DNA from 3 places in the Mesorhizobium sp. ESP6-5 genome. Region 2 is predicted to be linked to each of the others. Evidence: predicted binding sites of a transcription regulator. Region 2 holds the regulator's gene; each other region holds the start of a gene.
What was found. Region 2 encodes LexA, which represses DNA repair genes until DNA is damaged. Its sites were predicted from a motif close to TGTTCNNNNTGTGTTCNG; they were not measured.

Region 1: a site for LexA is predicted at 2,408-2,425, ahead of LB524_RS07460 (YifB family Mg chelatase-like AAA ATPase). Genes of this name have one in related genera too.
Region 3: a site for LexA is predicted at 2,168-2,185, ahead of LB524_RS01615 (ATP-dependent helicase). Genes of this name have one in related genera too.

Annotation. Positions count from the first base shown of each region.
Region 1 covers NZ_JAIUGR010000004.1:102,600-108,183, forward strand. Annotated here, with positions in the region: gene LB524_RS07455 (class I SAM-dependent methyltransferase) at 141-761, shown strand; gene LB524_RS07460 (YifB family Mg chelatase-like AAA ATPase) at 787-2,319, opposite strand; gene gshB (glutathione synthase) at 2,675-3,616, opposite strand; gene LB524_RS07470 (glycosyltransferase family 2 protein) at 3,836-5,071, shown strand; gene LB524_RS07475 (GtrA family protein) at 5,068-5,584, shown strand, end outside.
Region 2 covers NZ_JAIUGR010000008.1:38,290-43,873, reverse strand. Annotated here, with positions in the region: gene gltX (glutamate--tRNA ligase) at 1-816, opposite strand, end outside; gene LB524_RS14715 (ComEC/Rec2 family competence protein) at 920-3,373, shown strand; gene lexA (transcriptional repressor LexA) at 3,367-4,110, opposite strand; gene LB524_RS14705 (GntR family transcriptional regulator) at 4,521-5,294, opposite strand; gene LB524_RS14700 (ABC transporter substrate-binding protein) at 5,445-5,584, shown strand, end outside.
Region 3 covers NZ_JAIUGR010000001.1:325,677-331,260, reverse strand. Annotated here, with positions in the region: gene LB524_RS01615 (ATP-dependent helicase) at 1-2,127, opposite strand, end outside; gene LB524_RS01610 (glucose/quinate/shikimate family membrane-bound PQQ-dependent dehydrogenase) at 2,385-4,700, shown strand; gene LB524_RS01605 (hypothetical protein) at 4,735-5,169, opposite strand; gene LB524_RS01600 (hypothetical protein) at 5,179-5,340, opposite strand; gene LB524_RS01595 (dienelactone hydrolase family protein) at 5,574-5,584, shown strand, end outside.

The DNA of each region.
Region 1 (5,584 bases), on a different contig from region 2:
GTAGTCGGCCATCGAGCGGCGAAGACGGCGGCGTCAGCCCCAGCGGCAATGTCGTGCCGAAGGCGGCAGGCTCTTATGGCTGGATACGGTTCCTTTGCTTTTTTCAGTTAGTGCTGGCTGGAAGGCTCGGGAGCATTGGCATGGCCAACACGATGGCGATCGAAAAGAAACTGTTGAATTCCGTCCATGACCGGGCGGTTTTCCAGCGCCGCGTGCGCATCCTGTCCGACCGGCTGGCCGACGAACTGGGCCCGGCCGGCACCGTTCTCGATCTCGGCTGCGGCGACGGCTCCATCGCCAAGGCGATCATGGAAAAAAAGCCGGGGCTGACGTTTCGCGGCATTGACGTGCTGATCAGGCCGCAAACCCATATCCCGGTAGAACTGTTCGATGGCAGCACCATTCCCGCCGCGAATGGCTCCTATGACTGGGTGACGATTGTCGATGTGCTGCATCATGCCGACCACCCGGGCCATCTCGTGCGCGAGGCGGCCCGGGTGGCGCGCAAGGGCGTTGTCATCAAGGATCACCTGCGCGAAGGCTTCGCGGCTTACCAGACGCTTCGTTTCATGGATTGGGTGGGCAACAAGGGGCACAATGTGCGCCTGCCTTACAACTATCTCTCGAAGGCCGAGTGGGACACCATTTTTGCCGCCGCGGGCATGACACCCCGCACCTGGCGTGAGAAGCTGTCGCTCTATCCGTTCCCGGCCAGCGTGTTTTTCGACCGTCGCCTGCATTTCATCGGGACCTTGCGATAGGTAACCGGAGCTGGGCGGAACGCGGCTACGCCGCCTGCGCCATACGCTCCGAACTCATGCGATAGGAAATCGCTTCGGCCAGATGGATGCGGCCGACACATTCGCTGGCGTCGAGGTCGGCGAGCGTGCGCGCCACTTTGAGCACCCGGTGGTAGGCCCGCGCCGAAAAGGCGAGTTTTTCGCTGGCATCCTTGAGCAGCGACAGGCCTGCGGCGTCCGGCATGGCGATCGTCTCGATGACGGCAGGAGAACAATGCGCGTTGGTGGTGGCGCTGTTGACGCCGAGCCGCTCGAAACGCTCGCGCTGGATGGTGCGGGCACGCGCCACGCGCGACGCCACGTCGGCGCTCTTTTCCGCTCGATCCGGCCGGATCAGGTCGCTGGCCGAGACCGCCGGCACTTCGATCCTGAGATCGATGCGGTCGAGCAGCGGACCTGAAATGCGCGCCTGGTAATCGGTGCGGCAACGATCGCCGCGCAGGCAGCGATAACCCGGTTCGCCGGCCATGCCGCAGCGGCACGGGTTCATCGCCGCCACCAGCTGGATGCGGGCCGGATAGGTGACGCGATGGTTGGCCCGTGCGATCATGCAGTCGCCGGTTTCAAGCGGCTGGCGCAGCGCATCGAGCGTCTGCGGCGTGAATTCGGGGAACTCGTCGAGGAACAGCACGCCGTGATGAGCGAGCGACACCTCGCCCGGCCGCGCGCGCAGGCCGCCGCCCACCATCGCCGCCATCGAGGCCGAATGGTGCGGGGCGCGGAACGGCCGCCGGTCGGTCAGCTTGCCTTCGCCGAGCTCGCCGGCCACCGAGGCGATCATCGAGACTTCGAGCAGTTCCTTCGGCGCCAGTGGCGGCAGGATCGACGGCAGGCGCTGCGCCAGCATCGATTTGCCTGAGCCTGGCGGACCGATCATGAGCAGATTGTGTCCGCCGGCGGCCGCCACTTCCAGCGCCCGCTTCGCCGTCTCCTGGCCCTTGATGTCGGCAAGGTCGGGCAGGTCGCGCGCCGCCGCGCGGATGCCGGCCTCCGGGCGCGACAGCACCTGCGTGCCGCGAAAATGATTGGCGATCGCAATCAGGCTGCGGGGCGCGAGAATGTCGAATTCCCGCCCCGCCCAGGCCGCTTCCGGCCCGCAGGCGAAGGGACAGATCAGCCCTTTGCCTTCGGCATTGGCGCCGATCGCCGCCGGCAAGGCACCGGCAACGGCGGTGATCGTACCGTCGAGCGACAGCTCGCCCAGCACGACATAGCCAGCCAGCATGTCGCCCGGAATGGCGCCAAGGGCTGCCATCAAGCCAAGCGCGATCGGCAGATCGTAGTGGCTGCCTTCCTTCGGCAGATCGGCGGGCGCCAGGTTGACGGTCACCTTCTTCGACGGCATCGACAGGCCCGACGCATGCAAAGCCGCCTGCACCCGCTCGCGGCTTTCCGCCACCGCCTTGTCTGGCAGGCCGACGATATGCATGTTGACCTTGCCGGGCGCGATCATCACCTGCACGTCGACCGACACCGCCTCGATGCCCTGGAAAGCGACCGTACGAACCCGCGCCACCATTGTCTGCCCCCGATGCCGGCTCGCCCTTGCCCCTTAACGGGCCGCGAGCGACGTCAACGCAAGACAACCACAGATTTCAGCCCAGGGCAAGAACATTACAGGAACAAGTGAGGTGAGCGCATGGAGCGACTACTGGCTGGTGCATTCCGAAAGCCGCCGCAACACGCCTAAGATCAAGCTGTTCCGAGATTGGGTCCCAGACGGCTGACGTCAGGGAGAGCGCGAACAGCGCCGGCTCTGAGGCGCCACTCTTGATCAAATCGGGAACATTGGCGCAACCGGTAGCCGCACAGGTTGCGCGCCGGTTGTGCCCGGCTGCAAAAGCGGAACATGGTTAACACAAACTGAAAACAAATTATGTCCGCTTCCCCTCCACCGCGTCCCAGAACAGGCTGGCGATGTCGGCGCCGCCGAAGCGCTTGACCTCGCGCACGCCGGTCGGCGAGGTGACGTTGATCTCGGTCATGTAGTCGCCGATGACGTCGATGCCGACCAGGATGAAGCCGCGCTCTTTCAGCGACGGCCCGATGCGGGCACAGATTTCGCGCTCGCGTGTCGTCAACTCGGTCTTCTCGGCGCGGCCGCCGACATGCATGTTGGAGCGGGAGTCGTGCTCGGCCGGCACCCGGTTGATGGCGCCGACCGGCTCGCCGTCGATCAGAATGATGCGTTTGTCGCCCTTGCGCACATCCTTCAGGTAACGCTGCACGATATAGGGCTCGCGAAACATCTGGCCGAACATTTCGAGCAGCGAGGCGAGATTGCGGTCGGCTTCAAGCATGTGGAAGATGCCGGCGCCGCCATTGCCGTAGAGCGGCTTGACGATGATGTCGCCGAATTCCTTGCGGAAGGCGGCGACTTCGAGCGGATCCTTGGTGATCAGCGTGTCCGGCATCAGGTCCGGGAACTCGGTGACGAAAATCTTTTCCGGGCTGTTGCGCACCCAGGCCGGGTCGTTGACGACCAGCGTCTTTGGATGGATGCGCTCGAGGATGTGGGTCGTGGTGATGTAGTTCATGTCGAAGGGCGGGTCCTGGCGCAGCAGGACGACGTCCATTTCGGACAAGTCGGTGCGCACCTTTTCGCCCAGCGAATAGTGGCTGCCCTTTTCGTCGCGCACCGTCATCTCCTCGACGCGGGCAAACACCTTGCCGTCGCGCATCGACAGCCGGTCGGGCGTGTAGTGGAACAGCTGGTGACCGCGCCGCTGCGCCTCCAGCGACAGGGCGAACGAGGTGTCGCCGGCGATCGACACGGTGGAGACATGGTCCATCTGGACGGCGATTTTCAACTTCATGGCAGGTCCCCAGCATAGTCGACGCAAGCGATATAAGCGTCGCGGCGCGTTCTGCCAATCGCGACGTTTTGAACATTGGGATCAGCAAGGCGCGTCTGCCGGTTGCAGACAAGACGAGGACTGACATCATCGCTTTCTTAAGCCTTGCCGTGCGACGGTAAGCTTCGAATGCAGCCGGCCGACCTGACGCAGCGCCGGGCACCCGATGGAACGACGACCATGAACGCGCTCACTGCCGTCCGCGCAGCCTCGACCCAGCAGCTCGAACTCACCATTCTGATGCCGTGCCTCAACGAGGCCGAGACGCTCGCCGTCTGCATCGGCAAGGCCAAGGCCTTTCTCGACCAAACAGGCATAGCGGGCGAGGTGCTGATATCAGACAATGGCAGCACCGACGGCTCGCGGGAGATCGCCGCGCAGGGCGGTGCTCGTGTCGTCCCGGTCGCGCAGAAGGGCTATGGCGCGGCGCTTCTGGGCGGCATCGCCGCCGCCAGGGGCCGCTTCATCATCATGGGCGATGCCGATGACAGCTATGATTTCGGCGCACTGGAGGCATTCGTGGCGCGGCTGCGCGGCGGCGCCGACCTGGTCATGGGCAACCGCTTCCACGGCGGCATAGAGGCTGGTGCCATGCCGGCTCTGCATCGCTATCTCGGCAATCCGGTGCTGAGCTTCGTCGGCCGCCTGTTCTTCCGCATCAAGACCGGCGACTTCCACTGCGGCCTGCGCGGCTTCAACGCCGGCAGCATCAGGAAGCTCGATCTGCAGACCACCGGGATGGAATTCGCCAGCGAAATGGTGGTGCGCAGCGCGCTTGCCGGGCTGCGCATCGAGGAAGTGCCGACCACGCTCAAGCCCGACGGCCGCAGCAGGCCGCCGCATCTCAGGACCTGGCGCGACGGCTGGCGGCATCTCAAATTCCTGCTGGTCTACAATCCGCGCTGGATGTTCTTCATTCCAGGGGCGGTGCTTTCCGGCCTCGGCACGCTGTTCGCGGCGCTGCTGGTGTTCGGCCCCTTGCGGGTGGTCGACAATCTTTCGCTCGATCTCAACACCTTCGTCGCCGCCTGTTTCATGATCGTCACCGGCATCCAGCTCATCACCTTCGGTGCCATTTCGCGATACTATGCCGAAATTACCGGCATCCTGCCGCCAAGCCGCGGGTCGGACTGGCTGACCAGGACCATCAGCACCGACCGTCTCGCCGCCAATGCCGGCATCTGCTTTGCCGCCGGCTTCCTGTTCTGCCTCTATGCCGTGGCGCGCTGGGCCCATCTCGGCTTCGGTCCGCTGAACGATTCCGAAATTCCGCGCATCGTCGTGCTGGGCTTGAGCCTGATCGTCATTTCGTTCCAGGTCTTCTTTTCGGCATTCCTGCTCGGTGTGCTGGAGATACCTGTCAAGCGGCTGAAGGCCGGGCTGTCGCGGGAAGCGACGGCACGCGATCAGCAATGACCGACGTGCTGCCGGCGCTTGTCCAGGCGCGCCCGTTCCGCTTCATGGTGGTGGGCATCGGCGCGGCGGGATCGTTTTTCGCGCTCTCGTGGCTGCTGGTTTCGCTGGGCGTTCCGCCGTTCGCCGGCAGTGCCGTCGCTTATGCGACGGCGTTCGTCGTTGCCTATCGAGCGCAGCGGGGCTGGACGTTCGGTGCGGAACACGATCACAAGGTCGCGTTCCCGCGCTATCTTGCCCTGCAAGCCGGATGCGCCGCTTTTGCCTGCCTCGTCTCGCAGGTGGCGGTGACGCGTTTCGGCCTGTCGCCCGTCGCGATGTCGGCGCTGACGACGGTCGTGACAAGCACCATCAGTTATCTGGTTTCGAGGCTTTGGGTGTTTCCGGCGCGCGGCCACGGCTATCCCGGCAAAATGACCGCTGGCCATGCCGCGATGCCTTCCAAGGACACCGCCCGTCCCTCCTGGCGGGCGGACATGCTGGCGGCGCTGCTCGCGGCCCTGGTGCCGCTCACGG
Region 2 (5,584 bases):
CCAGCCGAGCCGCGCAAGATAATTGAGCAGCGCCTCCGGCAGATAGCCCATGGCGCGATAGGCTTCGACGCCGAGCGCGCCGTGGCGCTTCGACAGCTTGGCGCCGTCGGCGCCGTGGATCAGCGGGATATGCGACATCGACGGCACGTCCCAGCCCATGGCGTTGTAGATCACGGTCTGGCGGGCGGCGTTGGTCAGGTGATCGTCGCCACGGATGATGTGGGTGACGCCCATGTCGTGATCGTCGACGACGACGGCATGCATGTAGGTCGGGTTGCCGTCCGAACGCAGGATGATGAAGTCGTCGAGATCCTTGTTGGGGAAGCGCACGTCTCCCTGGACCCGGTCCTGCACCACCGTCTCGCCCTCGGCCGGTGCCTTGATGCGGATGGCGCCCCTGACGCCGGACGGCGCCTCCGACGGGTCGCGGTCACGCCAATGGCCGTTATAGCGTGGCGGTAGGCCCTTGGCGCGTGCAGCTTCGCGCATTGCCTCGAGCTCGGCTGAAGTCTCGTAGCTGTAATAGGCCTTGCCCAGGCGCACCAGCTCCTCGGCCACCTCGCGATGGCGCGGCGCGCGCTCGAATTGGGAGACCGCGTCACCGTCCCACGAAAGGCCAAGCCAGGTCAGGCCATCGAGAATGGCCGATGTGGCCGCATCGGTCGAACGCTCGCGATCGGTGTCCTCGATGCGCAGCAGCATCGTGCCGCCGGTATGCTTCGCATAGAGCCAGTTGAAGAGCGCCGTGCGCGCGCCGCCGATGTGCAGATAGCCGGTCGGCGAGGGGGCAAAACGGGTGATGACCTTGTCGGGCATGGAACTCTCGGAAAACGTCTGAAGCTGGGTGCAGAGCGTGCGGACTTTCGCGCGTTGCGCGTTCATGTAGCATAGGACGTCGAGGGTGCAAGGGGCAGACCCGATGACTGGACGAGGCCGGGGCTCGGATCGGGGCGAGGATGCCGCTATCGGCGTCAGCGAGCGATCCCTGTTTGCGGCGCCTGCGACGATCCCACTGCCATCTCCGCTCGTGGCTACACCCGAAACCAGGTCGCTGCAGGCAGGTGGGCAGGAGCCGGCGCCGGCTCCTGCCGCGGGCAGGATCGCGCGCGTGCGCCGGCAAGTCGGCCTGGTATCCTTGCCTCGCGTGCGCCATGGCGTGGCCAAGGCGGCGGAGCTCGAACTCGACCGGGGCATCGCGTTCCTGCTGGTGCCGGTCTGTCTGGCCGTTGGGGCGATCGCCTATTTCTCGCTGGCATCCGAGCCCGACTTTGCAAAACCCGTCGCGGTCGTGGTGCTGATGGCGGTCTGTGCCTTCGTCTCGCGCTCCTGGTCGAAAACCCATCTGTGTTTCATGGCAGTGCTGTTGTGCGCGCTGGGCCTACTCGCGGCGAAGGTCGAAACATGGCGAGCCGGAACCCGGATGCTGGGTTCGGAAATCTCCACGCAACTGACCGGCCGCGTGGTCTCGATCGAGGAGATGGAGAGCGGCCGCATCCGGCTGACCATGGACGTGATTTCGACCGCCCGGCCGAAACTGCGCTATGCGCCGGAAAGGGTCCGGCTTTCCGCACGCAAGATACCGCCGGGAATGACCGCCGGCTCGCTCATCACAGGCTACGCCAAACTGTTGCCGCCGACCGGCCCGGTGCGGCCGGACAGCTACGACTTCTCTTTTGACAGCTATTTCGCCGGCATCGGCGGCAGCGGCTTCTTTCTCGGCAATCCAACGGTTGTTTCCGCCGACGACGGTGAGATGCCGCTATCGGCTCGCCTTTTTTCAGGCATCGAAAATGCCCGCGAAGCCATCGCCGACCACATCAGGGGCAGCGTCGGCGGCGCTGAAGGCGAGATCGCGGCGGCGCTGATCGTCGGCGTGCGCGCCGGCATACCCGATGAAATCAATGAAGCGATGCGGCGTACCGGCATCTATCACATCATCTCTATTTCGGGACTGCATATGGCGCTTGTGGCCGGCACCATCATGGGTCTGCTGCGTGGTGCCTTCGCGCTGTTTCCAGACTTTTCCGCGCGCCGGCCGGTGAAGAAATACGCGGCCGCCGCCGCACTGTTCTCGATCGCGGCCTATCTCATCATTTCCGGTGTCGTCGTTGCCGCCGAACGCAGCTTCATCATGCTGGCGGTGATGCTGATTGCCGTCTTCTTCGATCGCGCTGCGCTGACCATGCGCAATCTGGGGATCTCGGCGATCGCCGTCATCCTGGTCTCGCCTCACGAGGTCGTCGGCCCGAGCTTTCAGATGTCGTTCGCCGCGACCGCGGCCCTGGTTGGCGCTTATGCCGGCTGGGCCGATCACCGTGCGGGAAAGACGCGGCCACCGCCGCCAAAGCGATCGCTGCCCGGGTTCCTGACGCGAAAATTCCTGCTGGCGACAGGTGGACTGGCCATGACGTCCATTATCGCCGGCAGCGCCACGGCACTGTTTGCCATCTGGCATTTCCAGCGGGTATCGCCGCTCAGCCTGTTCGCCAATCTGGCCGTGATGCCTATCGTGTCGGTCGTGATGTTCCTGGCCGTCGCCAGCGCGCTGTTGATGCCATTCGGATTGGATTGGCCGGCTCTCTACCTCATGGGCAAGGGCCTGACAGCAATGATCGCCGTGTCGGCGTGGATATCGGAGCGCTCTCCGGTCGATGGAGTCGGGCTGATTTCGCAGCAATCCGTGCTGCTGGTCACCGTCGCGCTGGTTATCGCGACGATGGCGACGACATGGCTGCGGCTCGCGGCGCTGCCATTCGCGCTCGCCGGCCTGTTGACTGTGTCGCACACACGCGCGCCCGATGTGCTGATCTCGGAAGATGCGCGGCTGGTCGCGCTGCCGATCGGCAATGGCGAACTGGCCGTCAACCGGGAACGTCCGAACGAATTCGCAACCGACAACTGGAAGCGCGCCCTGATCTCCGAAACAATCGTCAAACCGGAAATGTTCGACACGACAGACAGGCAATTCGATGTTGCCAGTCCCACCGACCTGCCGCCGGGATCGCCCTTCTACTGCCGCGAAGGCCTGTGCCTTGCCAGGCACCCTTCCGGCGCGATCATTGCCTATGTCGAGGACCGCAAGACCACCTGGAAAGCCTGCGCTTTCGCCGACCTGATCATCGTCAATGACGCAACCGCCTATGACGCCTGCCACAATCCACTGGTTCTCGTCGTCACCAAACGGCAGCTCGCCCGCAAGGGAAGCGCTGCCGTCTTCTTCAATCCCCAGTCGGCCACGACCCGGGCCGCGATCGCATTTGCCGTCGACGGACCATATCGGCCCTGGCACGAACAGCGAAAATTCTCACGCGAGGCGAGGGGGCTGCCGCCGTACAAAAAACCCGACAAGCCCGATGACAAGCCGGTTCAGTAGCGCCTGATCAACCCGACCAGCTTGCCTTGTACCTTGACCCTGTCCGGCCCGAAAATGCGCGTTTCGTAGGCTGGATTGGCGGCCTCGAGCGCGATCGAAGCGCCTTTGCGGCGGAACCGCTTCAGTGTCGCTTCCTCTTCGTCGACCAGTGCCACGATAATTTCGCCCGGGCTTGCCGTGTCGGCATTGCGGATAATGACCGTGTCTCCATCGAAGATACCAGCCTCGATCATCGAGTCGCCCTTGACCTCCAACGCATAGTGCTCGCCGCCCATGATCATGTCCGGCGGCACCGAGATCGAATGCGTCTGATGCTGGATGGCATCGATCGGCACACCGGCGGCGATACGGCCCATGACCGGGATGGACACGGCTGAAACCGCGTCGTCGTCGTTGCCGGCCGCGGGCAGGCGCGAAGGCGCAGCGGCCGGCCTGATCTGGCGTCCGAGACTGCCTTGGCCAAGGCTGCCTTGGATGACGCTTGGCGAGAACTTCTTTGCCGCATTGAGGCCCGGCGCGATCGAGTCCGGCAGCCGCAGCACTTCCAGCGCGCGCGCCCGATTGGGTAGCCGGCGAATGAAGCCGCGCTCCTCCAGGGCCGTGATCAGGCGATGGATCCCCGACTTGGAGGCAAGATCGAGTGCTTCCTTCATCTCGTCGAAGGAAGGCGGTATCCCGCTTTCCTTGAGCCGTTCGTGGATGAACATCAGCAGTTCATGTTGCTTGCGTGTCAGCATGGCGGCCCCCAAGACATTGAACGAAAGGTTGAACCAGAATCGAAAAAACAAACCCAGAACAAACACTATCTGTTCCAGTTGTGTTCTGCAACCGTTTAAAGTTTAATGAATTTGTTAAGGGGTCTGAAGTTTTTTGCCCGCGACGGCGGGCGGCAACCAGTCCTTTCCGCCGTCGGCAGGCGCATTGAAATCGTTTTGGTTAATGGCCTGTGGCCCATCCGCCGACGAGGCTTTGGCATCAGTTAGTTGGAAGGCTTCTCCTCGGAGGGACGTATAATTCGCGGAGCCATTATTCGCGGAACGAAACGAAACCAAAATGCCAACGATTGGTAGCTTCGGGCGGCCATGGATCGGGGCGTTCGGCGCACTCCGGCCAGCGCGTTCGAATAGGCGTCGCGGAAGCGCTGAAGTTATCCCGAACCCGCCTTCAAGCTGCCGGCGCGAGCGGCGTATCTGGTAGCGCCGCTGTCTTCGCTGTGGACATAGACGTGCAGTGTGTAGCCGATATGCGCCGTCATCAGCGCCTTGGCCCGCTCGACGTCACGGTCGAGCGCCGCTTCCATGATCGCGGTATGGTGTTCGATCGCAATCGCTTCGCGTAGCGCTTCGATTGCCTCTTCATAGCCATCCTTGAGGCCGGCCGCGGCCCGCAGTGTCGGCGCCAGACCAAGAAAGCGATGATGCCGGCGCAGCTGATCCGAGATCGTCGAGCGGAACCGCAACAGCCAGTCGCATGTGGCGGCGCTCAGCAGCGCCGCATGGAAAGCCTCGTGGTTCTCGTCCCATCTGTCGACGGCCGCGTCCGAGGGATCGTCGACCGCCGTCTTGCAACGCGAGAGCCGGTAGTGGGCGGTGACCACGGCATCCTCCCACTCCCTGCCGCCTTTTTCCATCGATTCGAGGAACAGGGGTATCTCGATCACCATCCTGGCGCGTGCCAGATCCTCCAGCTCGGCCCGCGACACCGGAGCCACGGCAAAACCACGATTGCTGATCGCGGTGACCAGGCGTTCGGCCTCGAGCCGCGACAGGGCTTCGCGCAACGGTGTCCAGCCGACGCCATAGGTGCCGCGCAGCGCACTCAGTTTGAGCGGGGCGCCGGGCATGAGGCGCGTGGTCAGGATGTCGCGCCGCAACAGCTGATAGGCGGCTTCCGTTTTTGTGGAACTCGTTTCATTCAGCATGGTGATCAATCCGTCGTCTGGCGAAAAGTATATATGATAGTGCGTCACAGCAACAATTATATATAATGTTTGACACAGACCAGCGGACTCACCATGATCGCCGTAGTAGCCGCGTTTCCAAGCGGCCCTGATCAAATCTGGGAGGAAATGATGTTGAAGTCGAAATCCGCTTGGTTGTCGGGCTTGGCCCTGGCAGGCGCATTGATGGTCAGTGCCGGCAGTGCCGCGGCCGATCAGATCCGTATCGGCATTGCCAATTTCGGCGAGCATCCGCAATTGAACGCCGCCAT
Region 3 (5,584 bases), on a different contig from region 2:
GACATAGGCGAGCCGCCGCTCTTCCTCGAGCCCGGAGCGGCCGCCTTCGTCGAGTGCGCGCTGATGGGGAAAGAGGCCTTCTTCCCAGCCGGGCAGGAAGACGGTCTCGAATTCGAGGCCCTTGGCCGAATGCAGCGTCATGATGGAGACGGCATCGAGCCCGGCATTCTGCTCGGCATCCATGACCAGCGCGACATGTTCGAGGAAGGAGCGCAGCGATTCGTACTCCTCCATCGAACGGATCAGTTCCTTCAGGTTCTCAAGCCGCCCGGGGGCTTCCGCCGAGCGGTCGTTCTTCCACATGTCGGTGTAGCCGCTCTCCTCGAGAATGGTCTCGGCAAGTTCGGTGTGCGGCGTGGTTTCCAGCGCCTTTTGCCAGCGTTCGAAATTGGCAGCGACCTCGCGCAGCGCGGCGCGCGGTTTCGGCTTCAGCTCGTCGCTTTCCGCCAGTGTACCCGCCGCCTCCAGCATCGGGATGCGCAAGGCGCGCGCGGTGTCGTGGATCTGGCGGATGGTCGCTTCGCCCAAGCCGCGCTTGGGCACATTGACGATGCGCTCGAAGGCGAGGTCGTCGGTGCTGTTGGCGACGACGCGGAAGAAGGCCAGCGCGTCGCGGATTTCCATGCGCTCGTAAAAACGCGGACCGCCGATGACGCGGTAGTTAAGGCCGAGCGTGATGAAGCGGTCCTCGAAGGCGCGCATCTGGAAGGACGCGCGGACCAGGATCGCCATGTCGTTCAAATTGTGCTTCTGGCGCTGGTAGGCCTCGATGGTCTCGCCGATGGCGCGGGCTTCCTCCTCCGAATCCCAGGCGGCGTGGACGTTGACCTTGCCGTCCTCCGGATCGTTGCGGTCGGTGAACAGCGTTTTGCCGAAACGGCCCTCATTGTAGGCGATGAGATGGGAGGCGGCGCCCAGTATGTGCGCGGTCGAGCGGTAGTTGCGCTCCAGCCGGATGATGGTGGCGCCCGGAAAATCCTTGTCGAAGCGCAGGATGTTGTCGACCTCGGCGCCGCGCCAGCCATAGATCGACTGGTCGTCATCGCCGACGCAGCAGATGTTAACTTTGTTTTCGCTCACGGGCTGTTCCGCGCCTGCCGGCGCGGGCCCTCCGCGGGGGCCTCGCAACGGCTCGGACGCCCGGTCGGGCTTGCGGCCTTCGGCCGAAACTGCTGAATCGTCCTCTGGAGTTGCGGGTCTATAGCTAGCCGCTTCCGTTTTATCCGAAACACCGGAAAAACTTGGAGCGCGCCCACCCGGAGAACCACTTCGCGCTGGTTGTGATCCGCTCGGCCTTTGCGCCAAGAGACGCAGCCACATGTATTGGGCAGTGTTGGTGTCCTGGTACTCGTCGACGAGGATGTATTTGAACCGCCGGTGATAGTCCTTCAGCACATCGGGATTGGCGCGGAGGATGCGGATCGGGTGGCAGAGCAAATCGCCGAAATCGCAGGCGTTCAGCGTCTGCAGCCGCTCCTGATAGGCCTTGTAGAGCTCGCGGCCCTTGCCGTTGGCGAAGCTGCGCGCATCGCCCTCGGCGATATCGGCCGGACCCTGGCCCTTGTTCTTCCAGCCGTCGATCATCTGGGCGAATTGTTTCGCGGGCCAGCGCTTGTCGTCCAGGCCCTCGGCCTGGATCAGCTGCTTGATCAAGCGCACGACGTCGTCGGTATCGAGGATGGTGAAGTCGGATCTCAGGCCGGCAAGCTCGGCGTGGCGGCGCAGCAGTTTCACCCCGATCGAGTGGAAGGTGCCGAGCCACGGCATGCCCTCGACATTGCCTTCGCCGATCAGGATGCCGATGCGCTGTTTCATCTCGCGCGCGGCCTTGTTGGTGAAGGTGACGGCCAGGATCTGCGAGGGGAAGGCCCTGCCGGTGGCAAGGATGTGGGCGATGCGGGTGGTCAGCACGCGCGTCTTGCCCGTGCCGGCGCCGGCCAGCACCAGAACCGGGCCTTCGGTGGTCTCCACGGCCAGCCGCTGCTCGGGATTCAAGCCCCTGAGATAGTCGGGCGCATTGTTTTGGCCGCCGCGGGCAGCCATGGCGCGCGCGGCAATGCCCGACGGGGCCGTGGGCCGCGCATTGGGTTCGTCGAAAAAGGGCATGTCTTCGGAAAAGCCGGACATCTCCCCCGAATGTAGTGATTCGGGAGGGAAAGACCAGAACTGTCTACGTTTTGTTCCGGTAAAGTGCCCGATACGGCGGCTTCACCGATATGGGAACCGCCGTTGTGGAACAATCCCAGGCGGAACGAGGTTGCTGCCCGCGGGTCCGCGACCTACGCTTGACAGGCGCCGCCGTCGGGAGAAAGTTGCACGGGCAACACGCAATGCCGGGTTGCCCTTGCCCGCCCCATGCGCGCAACAGTCGAAGGAGTATCATCTTGGCTGTCACCATCACCTCCCTCATTCTCTTCCTCATAGGCCTGGCGCTTGGCGCCGGCGGCATCTGGTTGGCTTCGCTGGGCGGCAGTTGGTACTACATCATCGTCGGTCTCGCCTTCCTGGTCGCCGCCTGGCTGCTCTACCGGCGCCGTTCCACGGCGCTCTGGCTCTACGCGGCGATCGTGCTCGGCACGCTGGCCTGGGCGGTCTGGGAAACCGGCTTCGACTGGTGGGAACTCGGTCCCCGCGGCGGCATCATCGTGCTGGTGGCGTTGTGGCTGCTGACGCCGTGGGCGCGGCGCGGCCTTGCCGGTCCGGACGGGCGAGCCCCTTTGATCCTTGCCGTGCTGGCATCGCTGGCGGTGGCCGGCTATTCGATGACCACGGACCCGAAGGACATCGGCGGCGCCCTCGACACCGACAAGGTGATCCCCAACGCCAATCTCGGCGGCGATGTGCCTGCGGGCGAATGGCACTATTACGGGCGCACGCAGTTCGGCCAGCGCTATTCGCCGCTCGACCAGATCACGCCGGAAAACGTCGCCAACCTGAAGCCGGCCTGGACCTATCGCACCGGCGACGTCAAGGGCCCCGACGATGTCGGCGAGACCACTTATCAGGTGACACCGCTCAAAGTGGGCGACACGCTCTATATCTGCACGCCGCACAACTTCGCCATCGCCGTCGATGCGGCGACCGGCAAGGAGAAGTGGCGCTACGATCCCAAGATCAAGCTCGACAAGGACCGCCAGCACCAGACCTGCCGGGGCGTCTCCTATTATGCCGACGCAGCAGGCGCCGCCGGCCAGCCCTGCGCGGCGCGCGTCTACCTGCCGACCTCGGATGCGCGGCTGATCGCGCTCGACGCCGCCAACGGGCAGGTTTGCCCGGCCTTCGCCGAGGGCGGCACGCTCAATCTGTTGACGGGCATGCCGTATCCGAAGTCGGGCTATTACTACTCGACCTCGGCGCCGCTGATTGCCGGCGGCAAGATCATCGTCGGCGGGGCGGTCAACGACAATTATTCGACGCAGGAGCCGTCCGGCGTCATCCGCGCCTATGATGCGAGCAGCGGCAAATTGCTGTGGAACTGGGATTCCGGCAATCCGGACCAGACGACGCCGCTGCCGGCCGGCCAGACCTACACCGCCAACTCGCCCAACATGTGGTCGACGCCGAGCGCCGACGAGAAGCTCGGCCTGCTCTACGTGCCGCTCGGCAACCAGACGCCGGACCAGCTCGGCATGGGCCGCAGTGCCAATGTGGAGAAATTCTCCTCCTCGATCACCGCGCTGGACCTCAACACCGGGCAGTTGAAATGGGTGCGCCAGACCGTGCACCATGACCTCTGGGACATGGACGTGCCGGCGCAGCCGAGCCTGATCGACATCACCAAGGCCGACGGCTCCGTGGTGCCCGCGCTGGTCGGGCCGACCAAGCAAGGGGACCTCTATGTGCTCGACCGGCGCACCGGCGAGCCGGTGATTGCGGTCAAGGAAGTGCCGGCGCCCGGCGGCGCCATCGAGGGCGACCACACATCGCCGACGCAGCCCGCGTCCGATCTTTCCTTCAACCCGCCGCCGCTGACCGAGCACGATATGTGGGGCATCACCATGTTCGACCAGCTGGCGTGCCGCATCGCGCTTCACAAATTGCGCTATGAAGGCCGCTACACGCCGCCTTCGCTGCAGGGATCGCTGGTTTATCCCGGCAATTTCGGCACGTTCAACTGGGGTGGCGTGGCGGTCGATCCGGTGCGGCAAGTGATGTTCGGGATGCCAACCTATCTTGCCTTCACGTCGCGGCTGGTGCCGCGCGCCGACGTGCCGCCGCCGGGCGACACCAAGGGCAGCGAGCAGGGGTTGAACCGCAATGACGGCGCGCCCTATGCCGTGGTGATGGGACCGTTCCTGTCGCCACTCGGCATTCCCTGCCAGGCGCCGCCCTGGGGCTACGTCGCGGGCGTCGATCTTCGCACCGGCGCGATTGCCTACAAGCACCGCAACGGCACCGTCTATGACATGACGCCGCTGCCGTTGCCGTTCAAGGTCGGGGTGCCCGGCATTGGCGGCCCGATGATCACCGCCGGCGGTGTCGCCTTCCTGGGTGCCGCGGTCGACGACTATCTGCGCGCCTATGACCTGACGTCAGGCAAGCAGCTCTGGCAGGCGCGGCTGCCGGCCGGAGGGCAATCGACGCCGATGACCTACACCGTCGCGGACGGACGCCAGTTCGTGGTCATCGTCGCCGGCGGCCACGGCTCGGTGGGCACCAAGCCGGGCGATTACGTGATGGCCTACGCGCTGCCGAAGTAGGCAGGCGGGGTTACCGGGTCCGGCGAGCCGACGATCAGCCGAGCCCCAGATGGCTCTTTAGGCTCGGCACCGAGCCAAGCACTTGGTTGGTCAGATCGGGGCCCGCGGCCGCCTCGGCCTGCTGGACAAGCGTCTCGCCAGCCTTCTGGATCTGCGCCAAGTCGAGGCCGGAGGCCTTGAGCGCCGCGAGGCCGTTGACCAGCGCGCCGGCCTTTTCGCCGAGAACGCCGCCAAGCGCGCCCTGCAGCGACGACAGGAAGCCGCCACCGCCGCCGGCCGGGGCGGCCATGACGTCATATTTCTGCGCCAGCGCATCGGCGCCCGGAATCTTGGCGAAGAAGGAGGAGGCGCTGGTGCCTTCGGCCTCGTGCTCGAGCACCGAGAAAATGGTGCCGACGACCTTTTCGGTCGTGGCCTGGTCGAGACCGGCCTTCTGCGAGACGGTGTTCACGATGTCCTGAACGTCCATGACTTCACATCAACTTTGGGTTTTCAAGTTCGCGGGCTGGCGCTTGCGGCTGCGGACCCTGACCATGGACTTGCGGCTTGCCGCGACAACGGCCGCGCGCATCGCCAGAACGGCCGCCACTGCTGCCACGAAGGCGGTTGCCAGGATCGGCGAGGGCATGGTCATCGGCATTGTTCCTTTCAGATCGGGCCTATAGGACCGAGGGCGACCGGCCAGCCAGTTTCCCCCACTATTGTGGCAGCGCCATCAAGATTTGTCACCGATGACAAAAACGTGATGATCCTCGGCCGACCGACGGCCGCGAGGCAGCGAGATGTCACGCTCCGGTGACTGGACGATGAGAGGCTCGCCCCTATCTTGCGACCGGCAAGGACACCGCAGTCGCGACGAGATCGGGGAAGCCCATGGCCGACGT